DNA from 2 places in the Paenibacillus durus genome. Region 2 is predicted to be linked to the other one. Evidence: a T-box and tRNA genes for the amino acid it is inferred to sense, from the RefSeq annotation. Region 2 holds a T-box; the other holds one or more tRNA genes.
What was found. The T-box of region 2 lies ahead of tyrS (tyrosine--tRNA ligase). A T-box ahead of a tRNA ligase gene usually reads a tRNA of that ligase, here a tRNA-Tyr.
Positions count from the first base shown of each region.

Region 1: it encodes a tRNA-Tyr, which carries the amino acid that the T-box ahead of tyrS (tyrosine--tRNA ligase) is inferred to sense. The anticodon was not compared.

Region 1 covers NZ_CP009288.1:5,052,243-5,067,694, reverse strand. Annotated here, with positions in the region: gene PDUR_RS22205 (nucleotidyltransferase-like protein) at 1-215, shown strand, start outside; rRNA gene PDUR_RS22200 (16S ribosomal RNA) at 741-2,295, shown strand; rRNA gene PDUR_RS22195 (23S ribosomal RNA) at 2,591-5,519, shown strand; tRNA gene PDUR_RS22190 (tRNA-Asn) at 5,651-5,726, shown strand; tRNA gene PDUR_RS22185 (tRNA-Ser) at 5,732-5,823, shown strand; tRNA gene PDUR_RS22180 (tRNA-Glu) at 5,836-5,910, shown strand; tRNA gene PDUR_RS22175 (tRNA-Val) at 5,918-5,993, shown strand; tRNA gene PDUR_RS22170 (tRNA-Met) at 6,024-6,100, shown strand; tRNA gene PDUR_RS22165 (tRNA-Asp) at 6,128-6,204, shown strand; tRNA gene PDUR_RS22160 (tRNA-Phe) at 6,225-6,300, shown strand; tRNA gene PDUR_RS22155 (tRNA-Thr) at 6,321-6,396, shown strand; tRNA gene PDUR_RS22150 (tRNA-Tyr) at 6,403-6,488, shown strand; tRNA gene PDUR_RS22145 (tRNA-Trp) at 6,493-6,566, shown strand; tRNA gene PDUR_RS22140 (tRNA-His) at 6,594-6,669, shown strand; tRNA gene PDUR_RS22135 (tRNA-Gln) at 6,691-6,765, shown strand; tRNA gene PDUR_RS22130 (tRNA-Gly) at 6,770-6,844, shown strand; tRNA gene PDUR_RS22125 (tRNA-Cys) at 6,854-6,927, shown strand; tRNA gene PDUR_RS22120 (tRNA-Leu) at 6,965-7,044, shown strand; gene PDUR_RS22115 (low temperature requirement protein A) at 7,219-8,313, shown strand; gene PDUR_RS22110 (NADPH-dependent FMN reductase) at 8,340-8,909, shown strand; gene PDUR_RS22105 ((4Fe-4S)-binding protein) at 8,931-9,173, shown strand; gene PDUR_RS22100 (GNAT family N-acetyltransferase) at 9,176-9,457, shown strand; gene PDUR_RS22095 (LysM peptidoglycan-binding domain-containing protein) at 9,529-10,260, shown strand; gene PDUR_RS22090 (IclR family transcriptional regulator) at 10,385-11,131, shown strand; gene PDUR_RS22085 (heme-binding protein) at 11,138-11,602, opposite strand; gene PDUR_RS22080 (MFS transporter) at 11,615-12,793, opposite strand; gene PDUR_RS22075 (glycerol dehydrogenase) at 12,800-13,921, opposite strand; gene PDUR_RS22070 (NifB/NifX family molybdenum-iron cluster-binding protein) at 14,593-15,063, shown strand; gene nifH (nitrogenase iron protein) at 15,135-15,452, shown strand, end outside.
Region 2 covers NZ_CP009288.1:2,819,844-2,835,295, reverse strand. Annotated here, with positions in the region: gene PDUR_RS12080 (sensor domain-containing diguanylate cyclase) at 1-883, opposite strand, end outside; gene rpsD (30S ribosomal protein S4) at 1,268-1,867, shown strand; gene tyrS (tyrosine--tRNA ligase) at 2,095-3,348, opposite strand; T-box leader at 3,411-3,682, opposite strand; gene PDUR_RS12065 (transglycosylase domain-containing protein) at 3,817-6,783, shown strand; gene acsA (acetate--CoA ligase) at 6,891-8,615, opposite strand; gene PDUR_RS12055 (5'-methylthioadenosine/adenosylhomocysteine nucleosidase) at 8,911-9,609, opposite strand; gene ccpA (catabolite control protein A) at 9,744-10,754, opposite strand; gene PDUR_RS30340 (monothiol bacilliredoxin BrxC family protein) at 10,897-11,013, opposite strand; gene PDUR_RS12045 (hypothetical protein) at 11,179-11,625, opposite strand; gene PDUR_RS12040 (type 1 glutamine amidotransferase domain-containing protein) at 11,823-12,347, shown strand; gene PDUR_RS12035 (DUF4179 domain-containing protein) at 12,415-13,848, opposite strand; gene PDUR_RS12030 (sigma-70 family RNA polymerase sigma factor) at 13,841-14,368, opposite strand; gene PDUR_RS12025 (L,D-transpeptidase family protein) at 14,652-15,311, shown strand; gene ptsP (phosphoenolpyruvate--protein phosphotransferase) at 15,371-15,452, opposite strand, start outside.

The DNA.
Region 1 (15,452 bases), 2.2 Mb from region 2:
AAATGGGCGACTGCTGCAAATGGTTCCTTGACCTCCTGAAGGAGCGGAAGGGACCGTGGAGTATAGAGGAGATTCTCGAATTTTCCGAATTAAAATATGTTGAAGCGGAACTGCCGTTTGTTCTTCGCAAGCTGGCATCCCGATCACTAATTCGGGAGATTGCGTCGTGGAGCGACGCAGGCGGCGGCGGGTATCGGGTGCGATATACTTTTTAGTCCAATTTTCTAATCTTAAATATTGAGCTTGTTTATGAACTGGAGAGGCGTAGCGCTCTCTTTTTTTCATTATATTGCGGATATCGGGAAGGATGAACAACATATTTATGGTTGACTGCCTGGTCGTTCATGTGATACATTATAACTCGTCCCTCGAGAGAGAACAGCGATAAAACGTTCGCAGAGGCAACCGAAATAAAATTAATTTAAAAAAAGGTTGACTAATTCAGGGGCAACGTGATATATTATAAAGGTCGCCGCGTGAGACACGGTGATGCACTGAGAGAGAAATTGATCTTTGAAAACTGAACAACGAGTGAGTGGGAATTCGCTTTAAGCGAGTTCCAAAAATAAGATGGATTTCACAGCGTGTTTCACGCTTTTGAAATGCCATCCTTGAGAATGCAAATTCTCGTCAGATGTTTCAAATTGAGCTAATCGCTCTATCGATATCTGAATACGAAATCATCCGCTCAACCGAGTTGGACCGATTTCATATTCGGCCGATGTTGCTCTGCAACATCTTTATTGGAGAGTTTGATCCTGGCTCAGGACGAACGCTGGCGGCGTGCCTAATACATGCAAGTCGAGCGGAGTTTCATCGGAAGCTTGCTTCCGATGAGGCTTAGCGGCGGACGGGTGAGTAACACGTAGGCAACCTGCCCCTTGGACTGGGATAACTACCGGAAACGGTAGCTAATACCGGATAATTCCTCTTAGCTCCTGCTAGGAGGCTGAAAGGCGGAGCAATCTGTCACCAAGGGATGGGCCTGCGGCGCATTAGCTAGTTGGTGGGGTAACGGCTCACCAAGGCGACGATGCGTAGCCGACCTGAGAGGGTGAACGGCCACACTGGGACTGAGACACGGCCCAGACTCCTACGGGAGGCAGCAGTAGGGAATCTTCCGCAATGGGCGAAAGCCTGACGGAGCAACGCCGCGTGAGTGATGAAGGTTTTCGGATCGTAAAGCTCTGTTGCCAGGGAAGAACGTCTTGTAGAGTAACTGCTACAAGAGTGACGGTACCTGAGAAGAAAGCCCCGGCTAACTACGTGCCAGCAGCCGCGGTAATACGTAGGGGGCAAGCGTTGTCCGGAATTATTGGGCGTAAAGCGCGCGCAGGCGGCTGTTTAAGTCTGGTGTTTAAACCATGGGCTCAACCTGTGGTCGCACTGGAAACTGGACAGCTTGAGTGCAGAAGAGGAAAGTGGAATTCCACGTGTAGCGGTGAAATGCGTAGAGATGTGGAGGAACACCAGTGGCGAAGGCGACTTTCTGGGCTGTAACTGACGCTGAGGCGCGAAAGCGTGGGGAGCAAACAGGATTAGATACCCTGGTAGTCCACGCCGTAAACGATGAGTGCTAGGTGTTAGGGGTTTCGATACCCTTGGTGCCGAAGTTAACACAGTAAGCACTCCGCCTGGGGAGTACGGTCGCAAGACTGAAACTCAAAGGAATTGACGGGGACCCGCACAAGCAGTGGAGTATGTGGTTTAATTCGAAGCAACGCGAAGAACCTTACCAGGTCTTGACATCCCTCTGAATCGTCTAGAGATAGGCGCGGCCTTCGGGACAGAGGAGACAGGTGGTGCATGGTTGTCGTCAGCTCGTGTCGTGAGATGTTGGGTTAAGTCCCGCAACGAGCGCAACCCTTGACTTTAGTTGCCAGCAGGTGAAGCTGGGCACTCTAGAGTGACTGCCGGTGACAAACCGGAGGAAGGTGGGGATGACGTCAAATCATCATGCCCCTTATGACCTGGGCTACACACGTACTACAATGGCCGGTACAACGGGAAGCGAAGCCGCGAGGCGGAGCCAATCTTAGAAAGCCGGTCTCAGTTCGGATTGCAGGCTGCAACTCGCCTGCATGAAGTCGGAATTGCTAGTAATCGCGGATCAGCATGCCGCGGTGAATACGTTCCCGGGTCTTGTACACACCGCCCGTCACACCACGAGAGTTTACAACACCCGAAGTCGGTGGGGTAACCGCAAGGAGCCAGCCGCCGAAGGTGGGGTAGATGATTGGGGTGAAGTCGTAACAAGGTAGCCGTATCGGAAGGTGCGGCTGGATCACCTCCTTTCTATGGAGAATCGTTTCCCGTAGCGGAAACATTCAAATACACACTCACTCGTTGCTCAGTTTTGAGAGTTCAATCTCTCAAATCTTGATCCTTGAAAACTGGATACCGAAACGAAAATTGCGTTTTAGAACATCTTTTAGCTGAGCTTGTGTCCAAACAAGTTGAAATAGTTATTAGCTGAGAGCGAAGATTTTCGAATGAGAGCGACTTTTGGCTTGAAAGGCGAAAGCGAACGGAGACATCCGGAAGCAGCCTTTCAAACAAGACGGAGCGATCAGGCGGAAATTGGAGCGTTGGTTAAGCTAGTAAGAGCACACGGAGGATGCCTAGGCGCCAGGAGCCGATGAAGGACGTGGCGAACAACGAAAAGGCCTCGGGGAGCTGTAAGCAAGCTTTGATCCGGGGGTGTCCGAATGGGGAAACCCGGCTGTGGTAATGCACAGTCACTCCTCTCTGAATTCATAGGAGAGGTAGAGGCAGACCAGGGGAACTGAAACATCTAAGTACCCTGAGGAAGAGAAAACAAGAGTGATTCCGTCAGTAGCGGCGAGCGAACGCGGAACAGCCTAAACCGAAGAGCTTGCTCTTCGGGGTTGTGGGACGTCTCACATGGAGTTACAAAGGAACGGTTTAAGCGAAGAGGTCTGGAAAGGCCCGCTGGAAAAGGTAAAAGCCCTGTAGCTGAAAAGTCGTTCCCTCCGAGACGGATCCCGAGTAGTGCGGGGCACGTGAAACCCCGTATGAATCCGGCAGGACCATCTGCCAAGGCTAAATACTCCCTGGCGACCGATAGTGAAACAGTACCGTGAGGGAAAGGTGAAAAGCACCCCGGAAGGGGAGTGAAACAGGTCCTGAAACCGTGTGCTTACAAGAAGTCAGAGCCCATTTTAGGGGTGATGGCGTGCCTTTTGTAGAATGAACCGGCGAGTTACGTTTAACGTGCAAGGTTAAGGCGAGGAGCCGGAGCCGCAGCGAAAGCGAGTCTGAATAGGGCGACTTAGTACGTGGGCGTAGACCCGAAACCGTGTGATCTACCCCTGTCCAGGGTGAAGGTGCGGTAACACGCACTGGAGGCCCGAACCCACGAACGTTGAAAAGTTCGGGGATGAGGTGGGGGTAGCGGAGAAATTCCAATCGAACTCGGAGATAGCTGGTTCTCCCCGAAATAGCTTTAGGGCTAGCCTCGGTGAATAAGAGTAATGGAGGTAGAGCACTGATTGGGTGCGGGGCCCGCAAGGGTTACCAAGCTCAGTCAAACTCCGAATGCCATCTACTTGTCGCCGGGAGTCAGACAGTGAGTGCTAAGATCCATTGTCAAAAGGGAAACAGCCCAGACCATCAGCTAAGGTCCCCAAGTGTGTGTTAAGTGGGAAAGGATGTGGAGTTGCACAGACAACCAGGATGTTGGCTTAGAAGCAGCCACCATTGAAAGAGTGCGTAATAGCTCACTGGTCGAGTGACTCTGCGCCGAAAATGTAACGGGGCTAAACACACCACCGAAGCTATGGCTTGATGCTTGCATCAGGGGTAGGGGAGCGTTGTGTATACATTGAAGGTTGACTGTAAGGACAGCTGGAGCGTACACAAGTGAGAATGCCGGTATGAGTAACGAAAAGATCAGTGAGAATCTGATCCGCCGAAAGCCCAAGGTTTCCTGAGGAAGGCTCGTCCGCTCAGGGTAAGTCGGGACCTAAGGCGAGGCCGACAGGCGTAGTCGAAGGACAACAGGTTGATATTCCTGTACCACCATAATCCGTTATGAGCAATGGGGGGACGCAGGAGGGTAGTGACGCGGACTGATGGATGTCCGTCCAAGCAGTGAGGCTGGTGTATAGGCAAATCCGTACACCGTAAGGCTGGGCTGTGATGGGGAGCGAAAATTGTAGTAGCGAAGGTCATGATCTCACACTGCCAAGAAAAGCCTCTAGCCAGGAGAAGGTGCCCGTACCGCAAACCGACACAGGTAGGCGAGAAGAGAATTCTAAGGCGCGCGGAAGAACTCTCGTTAAGGAACTCGGCAAAATGACCCCGTAACTTCGGGAGAAGGGGTGCCTCGGTAGGGTGAATAGCCCGAGGGGGCCGCAGTGAAAAGGCCCAAGCGACTGTTTAGCAAAAACACAGGTCTGTGCGAAGCCGCAAGGCGAAGTATACGGGCTGACGCCTGCCCGGTGCTGGAAGGTTAAGGGGAGCGGTTAGGATTTAGTCCGAAGCTGTGAACCGAAGCCCCAGTAAACGGCGGCCGTAACTATAACGGTCCTAAGGTAGCGAAATTCCTTGTCAGGTAAATTCTGACCCGCACGAATGGCGTAACGACTTGGGCGCTGTCTCAACGAGAGATCCGGTGAAATTTTAATACCTGTGAAGATGCAGGTTACCCGCGACAAGACGGAAAGACCCCATGGAGCTTTACTGCAGCTTGATATTGAACTTGGGTACGATCTGTACAGGATAGGTGGGAGCCTTGGAAGCCGGAGCGCCAGCTTCGGTGGAGGCGACGTTGGGATACCACCCTGATCGTATCTAGGTTCTAACCTGGTACCCTCATCGGGTACGGGGACCGTGTCAGGCGGGCAGTTTGACTGGGGCGGTCGCCTCCTAAAGAGTAACGGAGGCGTCCCAAGGTTCCCTCAGAATGGTTGGAAATCATTCGAAGAGTGCAAAGGCAGAAGGGAGCTTGACTGCGAGACCTACAAGTCGAGCAGGGACGAAAGTCGGGCTTAGTGATCCGGTGGTACCGCATGGAAGGGCCATCGCTCAACGGATAAAAGCTACCCTGGGGATAACAGGCTTATCTCCCCCAAGAGTCCACATCGACGGGGAGGTTTGGCACCTCGATGTCGGCTCATCGCATCCTGGGGCTGAAGTAGGTCCCAAGGGTTGGGCTGTTCGCCCATTAAAGCGGTACGCGAGCTGGGTTCAGAACGTCGTGAGACAGTTCGGTCCCTATCTGTCGTGGGCGCAGGAAATTTGAGAGGAGCTGTCCTTAGTACGAGAGGACCGGGATGGACGTACCGCTGGTGCACCAGTTGTTCCGCCAGGAGCATGGCTGGGTAGCTACGTACGGACGGGATAAGCGCTGAAAGCATCTAAGCGTGAAGCCCCCCTCAAGATGAGATTTCCCAAGTATGTAAGACCCCTTGAAGACGACGAGGTAGATAGGTTGGAGGTGGAAGCACGGCAACGTGTGGAGCTGACCAATACTAATCGGTCGAGGGCTTATCCAAATTCACCCCACAAAGTGAAGATGAGGCTGACGAAGCTGAATCCGAGTACTTTGCGGGGCCCCGGAATGGGGAAGACGCAATGTTTCGTTTCGATCCAGTTTTCAGGTGATCAAGCCTGAATTGAATATTGTTCCCTGATAGCTCAGTTGGTAGAGCACTCGACTGTTAATCGAGTTGTCACAGGTTCGAGTCCTGTTCGGGGAGCCATTTATGGAGAGGTGTCCGAGTTGGCCGAAGGAGCACGATTGGAAATCGTGTAGGCGTCAAAAGCGTCTCGAGGGTTCGAATCCCTCTCTCTCCGCCATCATTTTAATGTGGCCCGTTGGTCAAGGGGTTAAGACACCTCCCTTTCACGGAGGTAACAGGGGTTCGAATCCCCTACGGGTCACCAACTATACGGAGGCTTAGCTCAGCTGGGAGAGCATCTGCCTTACAAGCAGAGGGTCGGGGGTTCGATCCCCTCAGCCTCCACCATCTATACAATTTAAATAGATATATTACTGACGCGGGGTGGAGCAGCCCGGTAGCTCGTCGGGCTCATAACCCGAAGGTCGCAGGTTCAAATCCTGCCCCCGCAACCAAATCTTCTTATTAAAGAAGTGCCTCGTGGAACCGTGGTGTAGAGGCCTAACATGCCTGCCTGTCACGCAGGAGATCGCGGGTTCGAATCCCGTCGGTTCCGCCATTTTATGAATCTCAATGTTTGGCTCGGTAGCTCAGTCGGTAGAGCAGAGGACTGAAAATCCTCGTGTCGGCGGTTCGATTCCGTCCCGAGCCACCATAAGTATAATAATTGAATAAGCCGGTGTAGCTCAATTGGTAGAGCAACTGACTTGTAATCAGTAGGTTGGGGGTTCAAGTCCTCTCGCCGGCACCATTTTTTGGAGGATTAGCGAAGTGGCCAAACGCAGCAGACTGTAAATCTGTTCTCTTACGAGTTCGGTGGTTCGAATCCATCATCCTCCACCAGTTTAGGGGCATAGTTTAAAGGTAGAACAGCGGTCTCCAAAACCGTTAGTGTGGGTTCAATTCCTGCTGCCCCTGCCAATGTAATTTAGCATTCCATATTATATGGCGGTCGTGGCGAAGGGGTTAACGCACCGGATTGTGGCTCCGGCATTCGTGGGTTCAAGTCCCATCGATCGCCCCATATTTTCCAATTGGAATGCATTGGGGATTAGCCAAGCGGTAAGGCAACGGACTTTGACTCCGTCACGCATAGGTTCGAATCCTATATCCCCAGCCATTTCGCGGACGTGGCTCAGCGGTAGAGCATCGCCTTGCCAAGGCGAGGGTCGCGGGTTCGATTCCCGTCGTCCGCTCCATCTTAATACGGCGCCATAGCCAAGTGGTAAGGCACAGCTCTGCAAAAGCTCTATCCCCAGTTCGAATCTGGGTGGCGCCTCCATTGCTTTTAATAAGCATATGTTTCTAATTTGTTCTGCGCCGGTGTGGCGGAACTGGCAGACGCGCGCGACTCAAAATCGTGAGGGAAACCGTGGAGGTTCGAGTCCTCTCACCGGCATCATCAAAATAGACTCATAAAATTGCTTTTAAGCGGTTTTATGAGTCTATTTTTTTATATTCTCAAACAGCTGCTCATGACGTTGAAGTGTACGCTTGAGTTTGCAAGATGCAGATACAGATGATTTAAAATAATATATAATAGTCATATACGAAATAAGAAAGGAGTTTTAGCTTGGGAGAAAAGAAAGTTACATGGCTAGAACTCTTTTATGATTTGATATTTGTGGCCGCTTTTTCGAAATCAACGCATGTTTTACTTCATGTTGAAGAAGGGTATATTCATCTAGAGTATTTATTAAAATTTGTCTTGATTTTTATCCCGATCTGGTGGGCTTGGGTCGGACAGACGATGTTTATTAATCGCTTTGGAGAGGATTTTTGGCATCAGCGGATGTTTTTGATTTTACAAATGTTATTTGTTCTTATCATGACATCCAGCCTGTCGGTAGATTTTGATCAATACTATATTTCCTTTCTTACTGGTTATGTTGGACTTAGAGTAATGACAGCGGTCCAATATCTCGTTGTTCTGAGATCAGAAGAAAGAGGAAATCGAAGAAATACAGCACACTATTTGGGAACGCGCTTTTGGTTTGGAATTATTATCTCCTTATCTTCCCTCTTTTTTGATTCATGGATTCGATATGCTGCCTTGTACGCAGGTATTATTGTTGAAATGATCGTGCCCATTGCGGGACGCAAGCATTTGGTGAAATCGCCGACCCATACGGGGCACTTGTTAGAACGTTTTGGTTTATTGACTCTAATTCTTTTTGGCGAGTCTGTAGTCAGTACACTTTCAGTATTGCAGCCGCAAAAAGGGGACTGGGACTCGATCTCGTTTTCGATCCTTGCATTTACTCTGATTGTCTCCATCTGGTGGCAGTATTACGATAATGTGGAGAAGAAAGTGGACAAGTCGGTTCAAACTGCCGGCCAAACGGTTATTTACGGGCACCTGTTTATTTTAATGTCATTGAGCATGATTGCCTCGTCTATACAGCTATTGTACTTGCAGGAGGTCCATTATTCATTTATCCAGTACTACTTATTTGGTTCTGTGTTTATTTATTTCATTGCCACTTCCCTTGTCTTCCATAAATATAAGTACGAGCATCAACGATTAAAAATCAATCATCTCGGGCTGTTTACAGCGATTTTAGCCGCTTTTCTTACCGTCAATTTGATTCTGTTCGTTCCAAACATCATAATACTGGCACAATTAACTTTGTTTTTTGTCGTCTATGCTAAATTAACAACTACTTAGACTAAACCAAGAAGAGGAGAGCAAGGATGAGCGAAAACAAACTTACTATCACTGCCATATGTGGAAGTCTTCGTGAAGGTTCCTTCAATCGGAGAGTGTTAAAGGCAATGGAAGAGCTTGCGCCAAAGCATTGGGAGATTCATCACGTTGATATATCGGCGATCCCACTTTACAATTCGGACATTGAGAGCCACGGCGATCCGCAGTCGGTTGTTGAATTAAAAGAAAGCATTCGAACTGCGGATGGTGTGTTGATTGTCACCCCCGAATATAACATGGGAATTCCGGGCGTTTTGAAAAACGCTTTGGATTGGGCCTCTCGTCCGGCTAGAAGCTCGGTGCTGATTCAAAAACCTTTTGCGATTGCAGGAGCAACACCAGGGAGTGGGGGAACAGCACAGTCACAAGCACAGGTGAGGCAAACACTGCTTGCCATGAATGCCTATACGATGCCGGGACCGAAAGTTCTCATTGGCAGCGTTCACGAAAAACTGAATGAAACTACCGGGGAGTTGGTGGATGAAGCAACGCTTCGCCATTTGGAAAAATTTCTGATAGCTTTCGAACAATGGATCTTAATCTTTAAGCAATCTTAAAAGTGAAAGGTGTGAAGGAGTATGAGTCAACAGAAATTATACTACGGTAAAGATATTGAGGTTATGTTTAATTCGGAGATATGCACGCATTCCGGTATTTGCGTAAAGGGGTTTCCTGCTGTTTTTGATTTAAGCAAGCGCCCATGGGTTAATCCCGATGCCGCCCCTGCAGAGGAAATCGCCCGGCATATCGACAAATGTCCAAGCGGAGCACTGACGTATAAACGTCTGGACACCGAAAATTCACTAAAGAAAGAGGAATAAATATGTATATTGTAGATCATGAAACAGCTAATAAAAGATTTCTTATCCGAGATAACGGCGCAATTGCTGCCGAAATGACGTATGTACCCTCAAGTCCGGAACTATATATTGTTGATCATACTTTGGTGGACAATGCTTACCGGGGACAGGGGCTTGGCGACAAGCTTTTCAAAGCAATGGTTGAATACGCTCGGGAAAACGGTATTAAGATTATACCCTTATGTCCGTTTGCCAAGGGAAGATTTGAGCATTACTCCGAAGACGCGGATGTTCTCAATAAATAAAATCAGTGCCCAACAACCCCTCCCCCACATATAGATATTAGGCAAATAACTATGTTGGGGAGGAAAAAAGCATGTTCTACTCAGCACCGTGGGAAGCAGATCCGCGGTATCAACCTTCGTTTTATTCAGTGGACGGTGTCTATCCAGGGATTTATCCGTACAGTTTTCATTACGGGCAGATGAATGGTATTCCTTATGCGCAACCATTATTCCCATACTTAAGAAGTAAGTCTGACCCAGTACAAAGCTCTACGTGCATCAGTAAGTCAGAAGCAGAATTAAACCAAGTCTGGCGAATGCTCTGGGAACAGCATGTTGCATGGACGAGGATGCTTATCATAAGCATCGCGGCGGGTTTGCCGGATGAAGCGCAGGTGACTGAACGTCTTCTGCGAAATGTTCCGGATATGGCTGCCGTGATTAAACGTTACTATGGCGACGAGATCGCCTCCCGATTCAGCGCTTTAATGAAAGAGCATCTTGTATTAGCAGCGCAGCTTGTTAAAGCGGCGAAAGCCGGCAACACCCAAGCAGCCGCGGAAGCGGAGAAAAAATGGTATGCCAATGCGGATGAAATCGCTGCTTTCCTAAGCAGTATCAACCCAAACTGGCCCAAGCGAGTCTTGATGAAGATGCTGCATGAGCATTTGCGGCTGACCAAAGATGAAGCAGTTTTCCGGCTATCCGGAAATTATAAATCCGATATTGAGACATACGATCAGATTGAGAAGCAGGCGCTGGAAATGGCGGATGTCTTTACGGCTGGAATAGTAAAACAGTTCCAAAATTTGTTCGTCAAATAAAATGAATGATTAAAGGTATTATGGGTTCGTTATCACTGCCGTGGTTTTCTCCGATTCCCAGTCTATCGATAGTTGATCTTTAATTGCGTTTGATTTATTATTGCTTCACATATAAAGAGGTGGAATGATGAAGCAATATGAATCGGCCACATTAAAAAAAGGGCTGTCGATTTTGGAGGCATTGAGGCAATCGGAGCCGATGAAGCTGACAGACATCATGCGGCTGCTTGGCCTGAATAAATCGACTACATTTCGACTGCTGTACACACTTGAGGTTGCAGGATATGTAAAGAAGGAAGAGCATTTATACAGCCTTACTGAAAAAGTGGGCGGAGGGACCACCGCTTCTGCCAACCCCAGGCTTGACTGGATCGCTGTCCCTCCGCTGAATCAACTAAGCCAAGAAGTTGGAGAGACCCTATATATCGGCATCTTGAACGGCATCAATGTGGTGACAACCCAAGTCGTTGAGGGCACCCATTCAATGCGTATCCATTCCAAGGTGGGCGATTATGCGTATGTTCATCTCAGTGCTTTTGGCAAAGTCATCTTGGCTCATTTGGATGAAGGCAAACGGGAAACCGTTCTGAACAACATAACGCTGCAAAAAAATACGAAAAATACATTTGCCGATTTGCATTTATTAAGGGAGCACCTGAAGGTGATTCGGCAGCAAGGCTATGCCATTGATGATGAAGAGACGGAAATCGGACTTCGTTGTATTGCCGCTCCCATCTTTCACAAGGGGGAGGCCATCGCTGCGGTTGCTTTATCCGGTCCCTCTGCGCGTCTGACGAAAAAGAAGGACCGGGCTCTAAGCAAAAAGCTGCTGGCATGCAGCGTACAAATTTCAAGCTTGCTGGACAAGTAGCATCCATTAAGACTTGCGTGCTGCCAGAAATCTTTTCAAACCTTCTACTGCGTAATCATGGTCCAATGGGCCGGTTAATCCGGCAACCGTGACGGAACCGATGCTGCCTGAATGTTTTATTCGCAGAGGCAGTGAACCTCCGACAGCCTGATATTCGGCAGGCGGCAGGAGCGAGCTTTCCGCGTGAGTGGTTCCGTTTTGCTCGAAGCGTGCGGCAATATAGGCGGAACTTTTATTGTAATGATCTACGACCCGTTTTTTTCGATACAGCCAATGGACATTTTCTTCAGAGGTGCCATCCATCAAATGGGTGAACAGAGGAACCCGGTTTCGTTCAATATGGACGGCGACCGCGGTTCCTTGTTCTTTTGCATAGTTAATAATCGTCAATCCCAGCTCCAGAGCATCTTCGTTTGTGAATTGCGTCAATTCAAGTTCATTTTCCAGTTGTTCCAAAGTTTGCAGATTCATTTAGATTCACTCCTAAAAAAGATTTTGTTGTTTATCCAATCGATAATTGATTATAGCTAGAAGCATGGCTGCAATCACCATGACTGCTCCAATCCAAGCCGTATCCAGGTAGTCCAGGTAGTCTACAGCGTAGCCCCCGAGTGTGGAGCCAGCGGCAATGCCAATATTAAATGCTGAAATATTCAGAGCTGACGCTAGGTCTTTGGCGGAGGGAGCCAACTTTTCTGAGAGTGCCAAGATATAAGCCTGCACGCCCGGAGACATCATAAAGGCAAAGAAACCCATGATAATAAGTCCTGCGATTGTCAGCATCTTGTTTGGTAATAGCAGGATTTGCAACAACAAGGCAACGCTCTGAAATAGAAATACGAGTCTTAAATTTTTGACAGGGTGAGTATTGGCGATTTTTCCGCCTGCCAGATTACCGGCAGCTACTGCAATCCCGTATACCAACAACAAAAGGGTGACCGAGCTTGCAGAGAATCCGCTGATGTCTTCCAAAATAGGCGTGAGATATGTGAACAAGGAAAAAGTTCCGCCAAAACCTAATGCAGTCATCAATAAAGCCAGCAAGATTCGGCTATTCGATATTATTTTTACAATATCTCTAAGATGGAGGGTGCTCGATTGATCTTTAATTTTGTCAATAGCCAAGAAATTGCAGACAAGAGCGATCAGCGCAAGTGCAGCTACTACACCAAAGGTTGCTCGCCAACCGTAATGTTGGCCAATATATGTTCCTAGCGGAACACCCGCAATGGTTGCTACGGTCAGCCCTGTAAACATGATGGATACCGCAGTCCCTTTTTTATTCTCTGGAACCAGATCCATAGCAACAGTTGCCGCCACCGCAAAAAACACTCCATGAGCGACGGCCGTTAGAACCCGTGACAGCATAAGCAGATGATAGGAGTAAGAGAACGCGCTTAGCAAATTACCCAGGGTAAATACAGCCATCAGAATGATTAAAAATCTTCTTTTGGGCACTTTCCCCGAGAGGATAGCGATAAGCGGAGTTCCAACGGCAATGGCGACTGCATAACCGGAAATAAGTGTCCCTGCACGCGTGATGCTAATATGAAGATCACTCGCTACAGTTTGAAGCAATCCAACTAAGACAAATTCGGTCGTGCCAATTGCGAAAGCGCTAAGGGCAAGAGAAAATAAGGCAATATATATTTTCGTGGACATTTAGATTTACTGATGACCTCTCTTCCTGTAATGATTCCCCAATATATCGGCAGAGCGGATGGCATGGTACAGCATATCTTCCGTTATATCAAGCGGCTCGCGCAAAATAAGGGGGGATTGCAGCACCGCTTTTGCAGCCGTCCGTATTTTCTCCTCTGTCGGCTCCGAAACTCCAATTTCTCTCAATGTCACAGGCAGCCCGACGCTTAGACTGAACCGGATCACTTGCTCAAGCTCGTTTGTATCCCGATTTTCCAGCACAAGCTGGCATAACACGCCAAAGGCAACCCGTTCTCCGTGGAGATAAGGCTTGCATTCCTCCAAAGCGGTAAAGCCGTCATGAAAGGCATGCGCGCCTGCCGCTCCGTTGCTTTCGGCTCCAATGCCGCTCAAGAGAGTATTGACCTCAATAATATTTTCCATGGATGGAGAGCAAATGCCCGCTTCCGCATCCAGCTTCGCTTTTAACCCGTCTTGCAGTAGAACGTTGTAGCATTCCTTGGCAATGGCATAGGAGGCGAGGGTTCTTTTGAATTCTCCTTTGATGTTATTCTGCGAGTCGGACTCCTTACACGCCCGAGCCTCGAAGAAGGTCGCTAACGCATCGCCCATACCAGCCACCAGCAGCCTAACAGGAGCGCTCGAGATGATTTCGGTATCGACTATAACCAGGTCGGGCCCTTTGTCGTAAAACATTTCGTTGATATGCTCTCCCGCAGGGGAATAAATGACAGATAAGGCGCTGGTGGGTGCATCGGTTGCCGCAGATGTAGGTATAATGACTAACGGTAAATCCAGGGCATTAGCCACCAGCTTGGTCATATCAAGCGTTCTTCCTCCGCCGATTCCGATAATCGCATCATAATTTCCGCTGCGGGCTGTATGGATATACTTATCCGAATTTTCAATGGAAACCTGACCCTCAAAAGGTTCACAAATAATGCTGGCGGTGTCGTATGCACTGTACAGTCTGGAAGATAAGGCTTCGAATAAAAAGGAATCAATGTAAGCCAGGAACTTCGTGCCAAATGAATTAGTGTAGCTCTCAAGCTTGCTTATTTCCCCGTAGCCTTGAATATACTTGGCCGGAGCCAGAAATCCGCGTGTGCTTGTTTTAATTTGTCCCAAGTTGTTCATTCCCTTCTTTGATAATTGGCTGCGGCTTTGATTGGAAATACGCAGCTGATAAATCTGATTTCTATGGTAGCCAGGTAAACGATACATATCAAAATTTGCTGAAAAGTTTCAAAAATAGAAACAATAAAATGAAAAAATGGAATGTAGCCGCTGAAGAGAATAAGGAGGATCGATCATGATAGTATTCATGACGATGAACATCGAAAGCTTAAGATGATCTGGGTTTCATGGACAAAGCACAAGCTTAGACTCTCTCGGATCAATTTCGTTCTGCTGCAGAAGGGTCGCATTCCGGCTTTTTTGTCGCCGCTAACAGCAGTCGATAAGGCGGGTTTGTGAACAATTAATGCCCATTAGGAACGTCAGAGAGGCATGGCTATCCCTTCACAAATATATCAATGGCTGGAAAGGATTTATGAAAGCGGTACCTTCAGGTGGAAAAAGTGGAAAATCGCTGGAATATGTTATATAACCTAACGCCAATCTTGAACGATTTGTCAACGATGAATGTATGCGCTTAACATTCATTGACGGGATTTGAGTTGAAAGGATAATATATCTCTTAAGAACAACAACGTCTACATGACAAGTTAAGAAATGTAACATTTGTTACACTCGTATCTGAATGATTCGCAAATCTCATTTGAAGGAGAGGCGGTCGGGTGGAATTAATCGGTGACGATGAAGCAAGCCGGAATCAGACGGAGGTAACCAATGTGGACGCCGAGCGAAAGAATGAATCGGCCGATCATCTGGGCTTCGAGCCCCCGGTAATCAGAATAGCTGTTGCGACACGGGGCGGCGGCAAGGTTAATGTCCACTTTGGACATGCGAGTGAATTTTGGGTTTACGATGTTTCGGGCCAGTCAACGACCTTTTTGGAAGTGCGTCACGTTGAGGCCTATTGCACCGGGAGATCAGAGAGTGGCGAACCGGTCGACAAGAAGAAGATTTTTGACGATACGGCCGCTTTGTTCGCGGACTGCCAGGCGATTCTTTGTTCCGGAATTGGCGATTCCCCGCGCAGTAAGCTTTTGCAGAGAGGAATAGCAGCAATTTCCGGCAAAGGGGACATTGAAGAATTGCTGCTGGAAAGCGCCGAGTTCTACGCCAGTTTGGGTCTATCAAAATGATGTCCGTCAGAAATTTGCATTCATTTGCATTGATAATAATCTGAATAATTTAAATATGGAGGATGAGAAATATGGCTAAAGCAAGACAAATCGCATTCTATGGTAAAGGCGGTATCGGTAAATCCACGACTTCCCAGAACACATTGGCTCAGCTGGCAACAACTTTCGGCCAAAAAATCATGATCGTAGGTTGTGACCCTAAAGCCGACTCCACTCGTCTGATCTTGAACACGAAAGCTCAACAAACGGTGCTTCACATGGCCGCTGAATTGGGTTCCGTAGAAGACCTTGAACTCGAAGACGTAGTAGCAACCGGCTTTGGCGACATCCTTTGCGTAGAGTCCGGCGGTCCGGAACCAGGCGTAGGCTGCGCAGGCCGCGGTATTATC
Region 2 (15,452 bases):
ACACACCATATACGCCCTGCTTGCCGCCAAGAGGCAAGCCAATCTCTACAAGCTGCTGATCCTTGTTAGTGGTCCGCAGAGCCACTCGTCCGCTCTTAAACGCCTTCCCGCAGACTTCATCCTGGTTCCAGCAAAGCGGGAGCGGCTTCACCTGAGGATGCGCGCTGCGGTGATCCTGTGACATGTAGAGCGTAAGCTCGGCACCCGGATACATGGCCGAAATGCTGGCGATTACTTCAGTTAACACAGCGTCGACGTCGATGCTGTCATACATACGCTGCACAATCTGAAACAGCAGCGAACGGCGGCTGCTCTCACGTTCTTCGTGGATATGTACGCTTGCAAGATCGGTCACAAATATATATTCGAATTGCTTATAGAAGCACGTACTGAAATGCTTGGCCATTGCCTCGGCGGCATTACGCCCGCCTTTTGCGAACTGCTCCGCGGACATTGCGCACCCAAGCAGGGCAAAGATCTCCCCGTCAGACCTGGTTCTCACCGGCAATACGAAAAAAGCCTTTTCCATTCCGTCCTCATCAATATGGAGCGTGCACTCCCGGGCCGTTTGTAAACTGACAGCCGCGATCTGCTCCCATAAAGAGTTATCCGGCGCGCTTGCTCCGCCGCTGTCAGCCAGCCGCTTACCTGCATAATCAAATACGCACCATTTCCACGACTCTGTAAAAGACAGCGCGGCTTCCTTCTTGTACCATTCATGAAAACTGTCCGCAATCAAGCCTGAAGCATAAGGGAAATCATGCCGATTAATGTCCATTCTCCCAAGCCAATCGACGGGATCCTTGAAGCTGCGGGCCAACATCTGGCCGTTTCGTATCCGTTCATGGCTGTCCATCCAGCCTTTAGCGTTCTGTTCTGACATAAAGAAGGCCCCCCTTTGCATCCCGAATAAAAACCCGCCGCCGTTGCAATAAGACTATTTTACTCTTTTTCCACCCGTCCCGCATTAGTTTTTCAGATAAACCAGGAATTTTTTAGGTATAAAGAACCAAATACGAAAAATATCATAAACTTCGGTATGATTCCTTGACTTTGAATGACATTTTCATATAATATATATTGTTGAACAAGACTGTAATAAGTCTTCAATTGGGCGTAACGTTGTGTCACCCTCACGCTTTTCGTCTGCACGGGACAGCGGCTGAACTTTCCCGGCAGCGCGGCGCCATTCGGTCTGTCGCAATTACGAAATGCGGCGCAAATAGAGCCCTGATGAAATCACAATTAAAAAGGAGTCTACTATAACATGGCACGTTACACCGGACCTAAATTCAAACTCAGCCGTCGTCTGGGCATTTCCCTGAGCGGCACTGGTAAAGACCTGAAACGCCCTTTCCCTCCGGGACAGCATGGCGCTAACCAACGCAGAAAAGTAAGCAACTACGGTCAACAGCTTCTGGAGAAGCAAAAACTGCGTCACATGTACGGCTTGGGCGAAAAACAATTCCGCACTTTGTTCCACAAAGCGCACAGCATGCAAGGGATCGCGGGCGAGAACTTCATGTTCCTGCTTGAGAGCCGTCTGGACAACCTCGTTTACCGTCTTGGTTTTGCCAACTCCCGTGCAGGAGCGCGTCAATTGGTAGCCCACGGCCACGTAACGGTTAACGGCAAAAAGGTTGACATCGCTTCTTACCTCGTGAGCACCGGCGACGTTATCGGCCTTCGTGAGAGAAGCCGCGGCTTGTCTTCCGTTAAGGAAGCACTGACTAACCGCACTCATCTGCCAGCTTACCTGGAATTCTCCGACGCTGCAGTGGAAGGCAAGTTCATCCGTCTGCCTGAGCGCGCTGAGCTTTCCCAAGACATCGACGAGAAACAAATCGTCGAATTCTACAACCGTTAATATTGGCTGGACAAATCGTCTGGCAGAAGCCTCCGGAACTTCCGGGGGCTTCTTTATGTTCTCCGCACATAACCAAATAGTTTCACTGTTTGCTTTCTATGTTAAGATTCGATTGCTGATGATCCACATATGCCCTATGCAGGCATGTCAAAAGAGGGTGAACCGGATTATTCCCGGCCACCCTCCTTCTATTGTTCCCGCCTATGCTAATAAGGCGCGCGTCATACCTATTCCAGAGTCAGCTTGGCGAACTTGCGCTTGCCTACCTGAATGATATCCCCATCTTGGGGAACGATGTCGGCATTCGGGTCGGTTAGCTTCTGTTCGTTCAGCTTGACGGCCCCCTGCTGGATGCTGCGCTTAGCTTCCCCATTGGAAGCGGCAAAACCGATCACCGTAAGCAGCTTTATCAGCCGAATCGAGCCATCCGTTAGCTCTGCAGCTGGCAGAACCGCCGTTTCGATATCGTCCGGCAGCGCCCGCTGCTGGAATACGGTCACAAAGTGCTGCTGCGCAGCGTCCGCCGCATCGACGCCATGATACATTCTGACGAACGTATGCGCCAGCTTCATTTTGGCGTCACGCGGATGAACCGCTCCAGACTCCATTCCTTTCTCCAGCTCTTTCAGTTCCTCGTTGCCGATATCGGTCGCAAGCGAATAGTATTTCAGCATCAGCTCGTCCGGGACGGACATGGCTTTGCCGTAAATTTCATTCGGCTCTTCGTCAATGCCGATGTAATTGCCAAGACTCTTACTCATCTTTTGCACGCCGTCAAGGCCTTCAAGCAGCGGAGTCATAATGGCAGCCTGGGTATCGACGCCGTATTCTTTTTGCAGCGTCCGTCCCATCAGCAGATTGAATTTCTGGTCCGTTCCGCCGAGCTCCACGTCGCTTTTCAGAGCCACGGAATCCATGCCCTGCATCAGCGGATAGAAGAACTCGTGAATGCTGATCGGCTGTCCGCTCTGGTACCGCTTGGTGAAATCATCACGCTCCAGCATGCGCGCAACGGTCACTTTGGCGGACAATCCCACAACATCCGCAAATGTCATCGGCCCGAGCCATTCCGAATTGTAGTATACTTTTGTCTTCTCGGGATCAAGAATTTTATGAAGCTGCTTCTTGTACGTTTCCGCGTTCCGCTTCACATCCTCCTCGGTCAGCTGCTTGCGCGTTTCCGATTTGCCCGTCGGGTCGCCGATCCGCCCCGTGAAATCCCCGATAATCAGCTGCACCTGATGGCCCAGCTCCTGAAATTGGCGCAGCTTATGCATAACGACCGTGTGGCCCACATGGATATCCGGCGCGGACGGGTCCAGACCCAGCTTGACATTGAGCGGCACGCCTGTGACGACCGATTTCATGATTTTCCGCTTCAGTTCCTCTTCCGGCACGATTTCCACGACGCCGCGCGCGATAATCTCCAGCTGGCGCAGGACCTCAAGCTGCTGCTCCGGCGATAATTCTTCCCACTTCATAATAACAACCCCTTTTGATGTTGATACTTCCTGCATAGACGCAAAAAAGCCTCCTCCTCATCCCAAGGGACGAGAAAGAGACTCGCGGTACCACCCTAGTTAAAGCTCCTTGCCGCCATTCTGAAACAGGACGATTCAGAGCCTTCGCTTCATTCAAATAACGGGCGCTTATCGTACCCGGTGCCGGACTACTTGGACAAGGCTTGACGCTTGTATCCGTTCCCCCGGACGGCTCCAGACTGTAATTCAAAAGGTCCCGCCATCGGTTCGCACCATCCACCGACTCTCTGAGTACCAAGGATTCCCTTTTACTGATGTCCTTCTCCGCCTTTAGAAATATCCAATTGAATTTATTTATATCACATGATCTTTTGAAAAGTCAATGTCCGCTAAACCGCAGTCTTCCTACAAGCGCATTCAAAATCGCCAAATTGTGCTATAATATATTCCGTTAAAAGGAGGATGTCGATGGCTCAGGAAAATATGAAGAAAACAGCGACGGACATTCGCCCGCGAAGGTCCTGGCTGCGCAGGGTCGGTTCCGTCGTGAAATGGATGTTCATCCTCGGCGTAATGGGCGTCCTGTTCGCCGGCGGCGCTCTAGGAGGACTTGTCGCTTCCATAGTAAAAGATGACCCTGTCCGCTCCGAGCAGACGATTCAGGAGAGAATCGGCGAGAACGTCGTGACAGGATTCGCCTATTTCCGCGACGGCATGCCGATCGGCCAGCTTCGGACGGAGGAAGACCGCAGGCTGGTCGCCTTTAAGGATATTCCCCAAGTCATTATTGACGCCGTTCTCGCTATCGAGGATAACCGGTTTTACGAGCATCATGGCGTGGATATCAGCGGCACAATGCGCGCCGTCAAGCAAAAACTGCTGAACGAGTCCGTACAGACCGGCGGCAGCACCCTTACCCAGCAGCTTGCCAGACGCGTATTCTTAAACCTGGATAAGACGGAAGACCGCAAGGTGAAGGAAATTCTGCTGTCGCTGCGGCTGGAGCGCTTTTTGAGCAAAGATGAAATATTAACGGCTTATCTGAACAAGGTTCCCTTCGGCAACGGAGCGAACGGCTATAACGTCTACGGTATCAAAGCCGCGGCCAAGGGTTTATTCGGCATCGACGACCTGGATAAGCTGAATATGGCCCAGGCTGCCTATTTGGCCGGCCTCCCCCAGCTTCCTTCCGCCTATTCTGCATTCAACGGATATGGGGAATTCAATGAGACTGCTTTTAACCGCGCGCTCGACCGCCAGCACCTTGTCCTGCGGCGCATGCTGGAGGAGAAGAAAATTACGCCTACCCAGTATCAGGAAGGGCTGGCCTTTGACATCAAGAAATCTCTGGCTCCGCATACCAAGAAAGCGTACGTTACTTTTCCTTATCTCATGATGGAAACGGAGCGCCAGGCTGCGGGAATCCTGCTTTCGCTGGCTAACAACAATAACCAGGACAGCTCCAAGGGTGTTTCACAGCTGGAAGAGGCTCGCCAGCAGCTGCTGACAGGCGGATACCGGGTGTATACAACAATCGATAAAAAAGTATACAGCGCGATGCACAGCATCTCCGAGGACAGCGGCAATTTTACTAAGGAAAGCAAGGCCAAAGGTCTCGAACAGACCGCCGGAATGATGATCCACAACAAGACCGGCGCAATTCTGGGAATGATCGAAGGACGCGACTTCAATGTCGAAAGTATGAATTACGCCACCCAGATGGTCCGTCAGCCGGGATCAACCATGAAACCGATCGCCGCTTATCTGCCCGCTCTTGAGGAAGGTGTGATTCAGCCTGCAAGCATTCTGGACGACGCGCCGATTATTCTGAAGGACGGTACGAAGGGCTTTCACATTCCCAAGAATGCCAATAACCGTTATCAGGGTCTCGTGACGGCAAGATATGCGCTCAACAACTCCTTGAACTTACCGGCACTTAAGCTGTTCGACGAAAAGGTTGGGATCAAGAACGCCTGGGCTTTTGCAAAAAAGCTGGGAATCACGACCATACAAGACGAAGACTACAGCGCACAGACTGGGGTTCTCGGGGGCTTAAAATACGGCGTGTCCGTCGAGGATTTAACCAATGCCTATTCCGCAATTGGCAACAAGGGCGAATTTAACGATGCATTTATGATCGAGAAAATCGTCGATTCAAAGGGAAAAATCATCTACCAGCATAAGGTTAACCCGGAGCGTGTATTCTCCGAGCAGACCGCATATTTAATGACGGATATGCTGCACACGGTTATTACCGACGGTACGGGAAGCACCGTTAAGCGCAATTACAAGCATTTCAGAGATATTCCGGTCGTCGGCAAGACGGGGTCCACCCAGAATTATGCGGACGTATGGTTCATGGGCTACACTCCTGACATAACACTGGGCATGTGGGTCGGCTACAAGGAGCAGATCAATACGCTGGAGGGCAAGACGCAGCGGAAGCAGGCACAGGCGCTGTGGGCCAAGGTCATGAACGCGGTCATCGAGAAAAAACCGGACCTGTTCCCTACGAAGAAATTCGCTCAGCCGGACGGCATCGTCAAAGAGACCGTATCGGCATACAGCGGCAAGCTTCCGACCTCGCTCACGGATAAATTTACGACTGATATTTTCAACAAAAAATTTGTGCCGAAGGACAGAGACGACGGGATTTCGCTTGCCAAATACATTACATACGGCGGAGTGAATTATATCCCGCGTGACGGGACGCCGGATGACTTTCTGAAGGAGAAGATCGTAGTTTCCAGAGAGAAGCCGATCGAGGAACTGGTCAAGGAATTGAAGGCGGCCTTCGCTTCAATGAGGGAGCATGAACCGCTGGGGTACTATCTGCCAGCAGATGCGAAGACGGAAGTTCCGACGGAGATCGACCCTCGCGAGGACGACGGCCGTGCTCCAACGGCGCCGGGGAATGCCGAGCTTTATTATAACAGTGGTAAGGCCGTCATCCGCTTTACGCAGAGCGGCTCGCCCGATGTCGTAGGTTACCGGCTATACCGTTCCGTAAACGGAGGCCCATTCCAAAAAGTGGATGTGCTTCTCGCTGGGGATGGCACATCGTTCAGGACAGATACCCCGGCAAACGACTATGCTGTCTTTTATGTCGCAGCGGTTGATGTGGCCGGAAATGAAACGGCTTCGGGCAGTGTCGGCGGGGGCGCGCCGACGCCGGAGCCGTCGCCAAGTCCGGAAGACGGCCTGTTACCGGGCATTGAGGCTACACCTGGAGAGGACATTGTGCCGGGTCCAGGCGCGACTCCCGGTACGTCCGACGAGCCTGGGATCACCGTTGATCCCGGGGCGACAGTTGATCCCGGGACAGCCGTTGATCCCGGGACGGTCCTGGATCAGCCCAATGGAAACGATGGTCAGGACAAGGCGCAAGACAGCGGTAACAAGCTGAATGCCAGAGGGAAGCGCGGCGCTCGCTAGGTCCAATGGCATTTAGGCTCTGCAGCAGTCGATAGAACGAATTAGACGGTTGACATCCGCCCGGGGACGGGCAGGGCGGTCAACCGTCTTTATATGCCTTTTTATGCCTAATCCTCTATCGTGGACAGATCTCCGGCTGGCTGGTGAAGCTCCCAGGCTTTGAGCACGCGGCGCATGATTTTGCCGGACCGGGTCTTTGGGAGCTTATCCTTGAATTCAATTTCCCTAGGCGCGGCGTGCGCGGAAAGCCCCGATTTTACAAACGCCGCAATTTCGTCCTTGAGCGCGTCAGAAGGCAAATAACCTTCGCGCAGCGATATAAAGGCCTTGACGATCTCTCCGCGCACAGCGTCAGGTATACCGATAACCCCAGCCTCCGCAACCGCAGGATGTTCGATCAGCTTGCTCTCCACCTCAAAAGGTCCGATCATCTCACCCGAGGAGTTAATACAATCGTCAACACGTCCCAAAAACCAGAAATATCCTTCATCATCCATATAAGCGGAATCTCCGGAGATATACCAGCCTGGAATGCGAAAATACTCCTCGTACTTGGAGGGATTGTTCCAGATCCGGTCCATCATGGACGGCCATGGCGTTTTGATCGCCAGATTACCCATGGAATAAGGAGGCAATTCATTGCCCTGATCATCCAGAATTGCGGCGGTGATACCTGGCAGCGGCTGTCCCATAGACCCCAGCTTGATGTCCATCCCCGGATAGTTGCAGATAAGCTGGCCGCCCGTCTCCGTCATCCACCAGGTGTCATGAATACGCTGGCCAAGCACGTTGTCTCCCCAGCGGATAACTTCCGGGTTGAGCGGCTCTCCAACTGAGAGGACATGGCGCAAGCTGCTTAAATCAAAGCCTTTCAGACTCTCGTTCCCTGCCCCCATCAGCATGCGGAACGCCGTCGGAGCACTGTACCATACCGTTACCCGGTTGCGTTCAATCGTACTGTACCAATCGCGGGGACTGAAGCGTCCGCCGCGGACGACATTCGTGACGCCGTTAAGCCAAGGGGCAAAAATCCCATACGAGGTGCCCGTAACCCATCCCGGGTCGGCTGTACACCAGTATATATCATCATCCCGCAGATCCAGCACTACTCTTCCGGTATAATAGTGCTGGACCATCGCGCGCTGCACATGGTATACGCCTTTGGGCTTCCCGGTCGAACCGGATGTATAATGCATAATCAGTCCATCCTCAAGGCCCAGCCACTCCGGTTCAAGCTCCACTGATGCGGAAGCGCTTTCTAAATCATAGCTGATCAGTCCTCTATCAGGGTCCGAATCCCCGCCTACCAAAAAAATATAACGCAGTTCGGGAAGCTCCTCCCGCTTCACCCTATGCAGCAGCTCAGGCGTAGTGACCAGTGCAACAGCCCCGCTGTCCTCAAGCCGGTCCTTGACCGCCGTTTCCATAAACGCTTCGAACAGCGGGCCTGCGACGGCTCCTATCTTCAAGATGCCCAGCAGACTAAAATACAGGGCGGGCTGCCTTGGCATGAACAGGAATACCCGATCCCCCTTGCCAATCCCGTATTTACGGAGCACATTGCCAAAGCGGTTCGACTTTTCCTTTAAATCGGCAAAAGAGTATGACTCTTCACGTACCGAATCACTATATAGCAGCGCCGTCTTTCCACCCCGTCCCTCATTAACATGCCGGTCAACGGCCTCATAAGCCATATTGACTTTACCCGTTTCGTACCATGTGAACTGGCGTTCCACATCCTCCCACTTGAAATAGGCGACAGCCTGGCCATAATCGGCTAAATTGGAATTGTTCGCACGGCGGGGTAAAATTTGATCGTGAACCTTTCCCATTGTCCTTGCCTCCTCTCGCTTAACTGACGTAAGCTTAAATTGCAATAACACGCGGATCACTCAAATTTCTCTTGTTGAAATCGCACATTCTTGATATCTCAGCTTCATGCATATGAAGTCAAGCTATCAAATGTGAACTTTTTATGTCAAAATAAAGTATATCACAGCAAGCGCTTACAATCCATCCCGAATTAATGGAAAGGCAGCTGTCTGGATACCCGGGCGTACCGTCATATGATTGCGGTGATGAAGAAGTATCGATAGGATGGGTACGGCCCAGGCTGCGATTCATGTGTTAAAGCAATTCGTTTAGAATGACGCTCAGAATTTGATGAGACTGCCGCGATGCGATTTCCGTAAACTCCGCATAGCTGACATTCGCCGAGCCGTCTGCCTTATCGGACATAGAGCGGATGACAACGAACGGAATACCGTTCATCTGACACACCTGGGCCAGCGCCGCCCCCTCCATTTCCGCACAGGCTCCTCCGAGCTGCTCCCGCAGCATAACGACCGATTCATGGCTGGCAATAAACTGGTCGCCCGAGAGAATTCTCCCCGTTACATAGCGGACCCCCATATCCCGGCATGCCTTTTCTGCAAACCGCACAAGCTCCGGATCAGCCGGGAACACCGACGTCTCCTGATACGGAATAATGCCCCGGTCGTAGCCTAGCGCCGTAACATCCATATCATGCTGCATACATTCCGAAGATATGACGATATCCCCAACTTCCAGCTCCGGATGCAGCGCTCCGGCCACTCCCGTGAACAGTATTTTTTGCGCACCGAACGCATCGATCATAATTTGTGTAGTGACGGCGGCGTTCACCTTTCCCACACCCGATTTACAGACGACGATGGAGTTCCCGCCGATTGAACCTTTATAATATGTAATTCCTGCTTTGACAACCGCCTCACTGTGCTCCATTTGCTCCAGCAGCAGTTTAATTTCCTCATCCATAGCTCCAATAATGCCACTTACAGCTTCCATTAGGCTGGCCTCCTGTTAAAAAATTATATATAAAAACATAAAAAGCCCCATGACGGAGCTTTATACGCCGACTCATATTCTTCTACACCGGGTTACACAGCCGCCCGGCAGCCCTAATGGGTGATGTCGAAAAATTATTCGTTCAAATGGTTAACGGACAGACGAAGAATGGTCTCATGCGGCAAAATGACGCGCGGATTCTCTACGGTCTCTTTCTTCATCAGCTTGGTCAAAAGTCTCATGGCCACAGCGCCAAGGTCGTACATTGGCTGTGCAACCGTCGTAAGCAGCGGACGGACCATGGATGCCATACGAATGTTATCCACACTGATAACCGAGAAATCATCCGGCACTTTCAGACCTTCGTCCTGAATGCTGTGGATGGCGCCAATGGCCATTTCATCCGTTGCGGCAAAAACTGCCGTAGGCTTCTTCTTAAGGCCCAGGAAGTATTTCATGGCCTCAACGCCGGACTCATATCGGTAATTTCCGATACGCACAAGATCTTCCTGGTAATCAATTCCTGCCGTTTCGAGCGCTTTCTTATATCCATGGAATCGTGCATAGCCGTTGGCCGGGTCCTGCAGCGTGCCGCTGATCATCGCAATTTCGCGGTGGCCGTGACGGATCAGAGTATTAACCGCGTCGAATGCGGCAGCCTCATGGTCGATATCGACGGAAGGATACGCACCCTTCTCATCACTCGTCGCACACAGCACAATCGGAACGGAGGACGTCTGGAAGGCCAAAATATGCTCATCCGTCACCGTGCCGCCCATGAAGAGGAGCCCGTCCACCTGCTTCTCCAGCAAAGTGTTGATGACGCGGATTTCCTTCTCCTTACGCTTGTCGGCGTTACACAAAATAATATTATAGTGATACATGTTGGCAATATCTTCGATTCCGCGGGCGATTTCCGCAAAAATGGAATTGGAAATGTCAGGAATGACAACGCCAACGGTCGTCGTTTTCTTACTGGCAAGACCTCTAGCCACGGCGTTGGGACGATAGCCTAAACGCTCAATAGCTTCATAAACTTTCTTACGGGTTTGCGGTTTCACATTTGGATTGTTATTCACAACCCGTGATACCGTTGCCATAGATACGCCTGCTTCACGCGCTACATCGTAAATGGTTACCGTCAAATTACTCTCTCCATTGCGATAAATTTTATCGTTCGACCTAGTCAAAATCATGATACGATAATTTGTACTTTTGTGCAATGATAACGCTTCAATTTCCTTTCAAAGATCGTTTCAATATCGAAGCGGTGATACGAAAATAGGTCTAATTCCACACTGCTTTCCCATTATAGGCAAGAATCGCTTGGGGCGGCTGGTGCCGAATGCTCAACTTCTCCGCGGCTTCGCCTGATACGCTTCGGGACAGAATAGCATCGATCAATGCGTAAGGAGACGAAGCTGCCTGGACTTTTCCGCATATAAGACAGGGCTTGTTCGTAAGATTACGGCCTGCTTTCTCAGGAATGTAACCTCTTTCTTATGGTAACAAAAATCGACGGAAAAATCCAATGTTTCTGAAATATTTTCATTGTTTTTGCAGAAAAAATCACGACACTTTAGAGGCCGTATGGCAAATGAGCATGAGCAGCCTGCTCTCGATCTCCCCCATCCATTCCGGATCGGCCGCCTTCGACGCAATTCGGAACAGATCCAGCAGCAGATCAATCCGGTCGCTCATAGCCTCCTGAACAATCTGCTCCAGATCACAATCCTCGCCTTTAAACGTGATAAAAGCATCATTCAGAACGGAAGCCCACTCGTTGCGTTCGGCAAAAGAGAAGCTGTATCTTTGGGGTTGGCTGCCCAGCTCCTGAATGACCAGGCTCAGATCCCGCTTAACGGCCGGATGCGGCTCATAATGGAAACAGGAACGGCACATAAATACGGGGACACTCGCGATTTTCACTTTAGCTTTATAAATCAGCGTATGCATATGTATTGTCATCTCGCCGCCGCAGCGGCAGGTTTGAGTAAGCCGGCTTTCATTGCACATAGTTGCACCTCAAAAAAAGATTTGAAATAAATTTTTATATTGAATTTATATTCGCTTTCCCCGGAAAAAACCCTTCTCGTTTGCATAAAATGATTAATTTACCATATATGATAATTTATTCATGATGACAGATGACTTCAAATTTCATATTTGCTACAATAAACGGGACTACGTTCTTCGAAGGGAGCTGCAGCCAATTGAGACTGGCCGGAAAAAAAGTTATCGCGCTCGTAGACGATGAATTTGAAGATTTGGAGCTCTGGTATCCGATATACCGGGTCAGGGAGGAAGGCGCAGAGGTGCATCTCACCGGGCTTGAAAAAGGCAAAACATATATCGGCAAGTATGGTGTACCGGCAACCGCCGAATACTCCTGGGATGAACTGGACGCAGCCGATTACGATGGCATCTTGGTTCCGGGCGGTTGGGCGCCGGATAAGATCCGCCGTTATTCCGCTGTGCTGCAGCTTATCCGTGATTTTAACGAAGCCGGGAAACCGATCGGACAAATCTGTCATGCCGGATGGGTGCTGATTTCCGCAAAAATTCTGGAAGGCGTTACGGTAACCTCGACTCCCGGTATCCGGGACGATATGGAGAACGCCGGAGCAATCTGGAAGGACGAGCCTGTCGTTGTCGACGGCCATATCGTCTCCGCCCGCCGTCCTCCCGATCTCCCGCCATACGGCAAAGCGTTCTGCGATGCACTTGCCGGGGAATAAAATTAAAGAAAGCCGCCTGTAGCCCCCGCTTGTAAAGCGGGTGGGAGGCGGCTTTTTGACATAATTATTAACGGATTCGGACGGATTGCTCCTCAAGTATAGGGTTCGGGTAGCTGATAATCGTAAAGGTTAGCGGCTGCGGAAGCTTTGCAGACCCCAGATTGAAAATACCAGTATCTGTCCATCCCTCCGAATTGCCGCCCGATTCCCAAAAAGTTCCCTCGTTCCGGTAAATCGAATGCTTCACTCCCTCGCCGTCCGTAAAGCTGTCGTCCAGATCAAATGACACGCGAGTCATTTCGTCGTTCGGAGTAGGCTTGGTACTTAATTGGAGTACAAGCTGACCGGACTTTGCTTTCCCCTCAACGCCCGAACTGCTTTCGGTAAACCTGATATCGGTGCTTCGGTCGGGAAGCGTTAATCGGTCGTCAGGCGCCTGGATTATTTTTCGGGCCTCCGTATCAACGACAAGCTTCAGATCGGATTTGTCTAAAGCCTGGATTCCCTTGATCGTAAGCTTCAGCGGCCCTTTGGCATCCATATTATTGTTGTGGAAAACCATCGTCTGCAGCGGAGTATTCACACTCCGCGTCATGTAGGAAGTCAGAGCCGTTTCCTTTTCTCCCTTTCCGGACATAATCGTCGGCTTAATCACACTGAATATTCGTTTGGTATTCTGATCGTCATATACGGCATTCAAGTAAATTCCTGTCGGTCCGATATAGGCTTTTTCGATATGAATCCGCTGACCGCCGACCGTCATTGTTTTGCGGATATCGATCTCACGGCCGAACTTTTCAATCTCCGCGGTATCCACCGTAAAACCGGTCGTCAGCGAGGTTCTGAATTTGTTCGAGCTGGAAAGTTGAGCCTCAGGAGTATCCGGTATTACGATAGCTTCAGCCGTCAGCCGTTCAGGCAGCTTCTGGCCTTCTTCCAAAGTGAGCTGGGCGTAATTATGGGTAATTCCCGGGCTTCCGTCGCCGCCGGTCCAATAGGAAGTGGAAGAAAAGTTCGACGGGCCTTTCAACGAAAGACCGGTGACCATCGCCTTTTGCACGCTCCGGTTCTCAAACGTATACAGCAGCAGCATGCCCCGCCGGTCGGCGATCATGCCGTCCAGGGTAATTTTGTAGCCGTTTTTCTCCTGCGTTGAAATGTGGAGAGGAGTAACCAGTCCGGCGTCCAGCGCCGTTTTTATAGTAACATTGTTCCTTGCAAGTGAACGGTACGCTTCAAACTCCCCCCAATTCTTAGGCGGAACCGCGGTAATCCGTTGACCGCCGGGTCCCCCCAGCCACGAGATAATGAACAACAGGGCGACGGTCAGAATAACAGCGGTTGTGAAAGCATAACGTCTACGGACGTTCTTACCTCTGCGGCTCCCTTCGCCGATACCGGCATGAATCGCAGCGTCCAGCTTCTGCTCAGATACCGGCGGCAACTGCCGGTCCACAGCTTGAAAATAGTCCCGGGCCAGCTCCTCTTCACGTTCAAACATAGCGGTCATCTCCCTTCCCTTTCATTTTGTCCCGGAGCTGCTTCAGGCCTTTGTTCAGCCACGTCTTTACGGTTCCTTCCGGTCTGTCCAGCACCGCCGCGATTTCAGACAGCGTCATATCCCGGTAATATTTCAGGACAAGCACCTGCCGGTACTTCGGCTTCACGGCATCCAGCGCCCGCTCCATATCCAGCTTGCGGTCACTCGCCATTTCTATGACACTGGACTCGCCCCCTTGGATTTCTGAGGGAATCACCCGCTTTCTGCGCTTCAGTTCATCGTTGCAGCAGTTGATTAGAATTCGGATAAGCCATGGGGAGAACCGCCCCTCATCCTTCAGACTTCTGCGTTTGATCCAAGCCCGGCAGGTCGCCTCCTGTACCATTTCAAGCGCATCCGCCTCGCTGCGGAGATAGCTGTGGGCGATCCCATATAACGTTTTTTTGTGCTCTGCCACAAGCCCGAAGAAGCTCTCTTCATCCGACAGGATAACGGACTCTTCTCTGATCAGGCTCTCCATGTCCATCCCCTCCCCCTTTTTATGTATGCACCGGCATCTCTTATCTCTATATGATTAAGACTGCGCAGCGGCACAAACGGTTTTGCTTTTTTTGAAAAAAACTTGAGAATCTGGGTTCAGCCCCCAATGCATCCGAAAGAGGCAGGGATAGATTTTTGTGTGATTTGACAATATAAGAATCAGGGCTAGGGAATGCTGCCTGTAAACGTTATGAATAAGCTGTCTCGGGCCTAAGCAATAAACAGACAAAATATTATGCTCGAAATGGAGGATTTTTTAGCATATGTTCATGCATAAGATGTTGTTAATTTTCCATTTGTTCATCCTTTTCAATCCAACTATCACGGCAGAACCTCCTCAAGATCAAGAAAAAATATCGATTAGGATTGATCCTTTAAAGCACCAACTTTACTTGTACTCTAACCACCATCTTATAAAGAAGTATTCCATCGCTCTTGGAAAACCGGAAACGCCGTCGCCTGTGGGCGAGTATGTCGTTATTAACAAATACAAAAATTGGGGCAAAGGGTTTGGCACCCGATGGATCGGACTTAACGTGCCGTGGGGAACATACGGTATTCATGGCACTAACAGGCCCTATTCTATAGGCCATAATGCCAGTCATGGCTGCATACGAATGCACAACCGTGATGTTGAGGAGTTATACGAATTTGTGCGGGTGGGGACTAAAATAAGCTTTGGGGGCCATATCCTTGGAAAATTGGGCGAAAACCCCAGACTTTTAGCGAAGGGAGATAGCGGCGGTGACGTTCAAATCATTCAATACCGTCTGCGAAGCGCAGGATTTTATAATGGGGAATGCAATGGCAGGTTCAACAGCTCAACCGAAATCGCGCTAAAAGATTATGAAAAGAAGTATGGACTGCCCGTTGATGGCGTTGCCGGGTATCACGATTATCTACACCTCGGCTTGATTGAATGAAGCTATAAAAAAGCCCGGCAATCATGCCGGACCCCTATTTTTTCTATATCCGCGAATGGTTAAGCGTTGCCCTTCATCACATGCTGAATAACGTGTTTGTCGAGAAACTGAGTGAGCTGCTTCTCGCTCTCCGCAATTTCC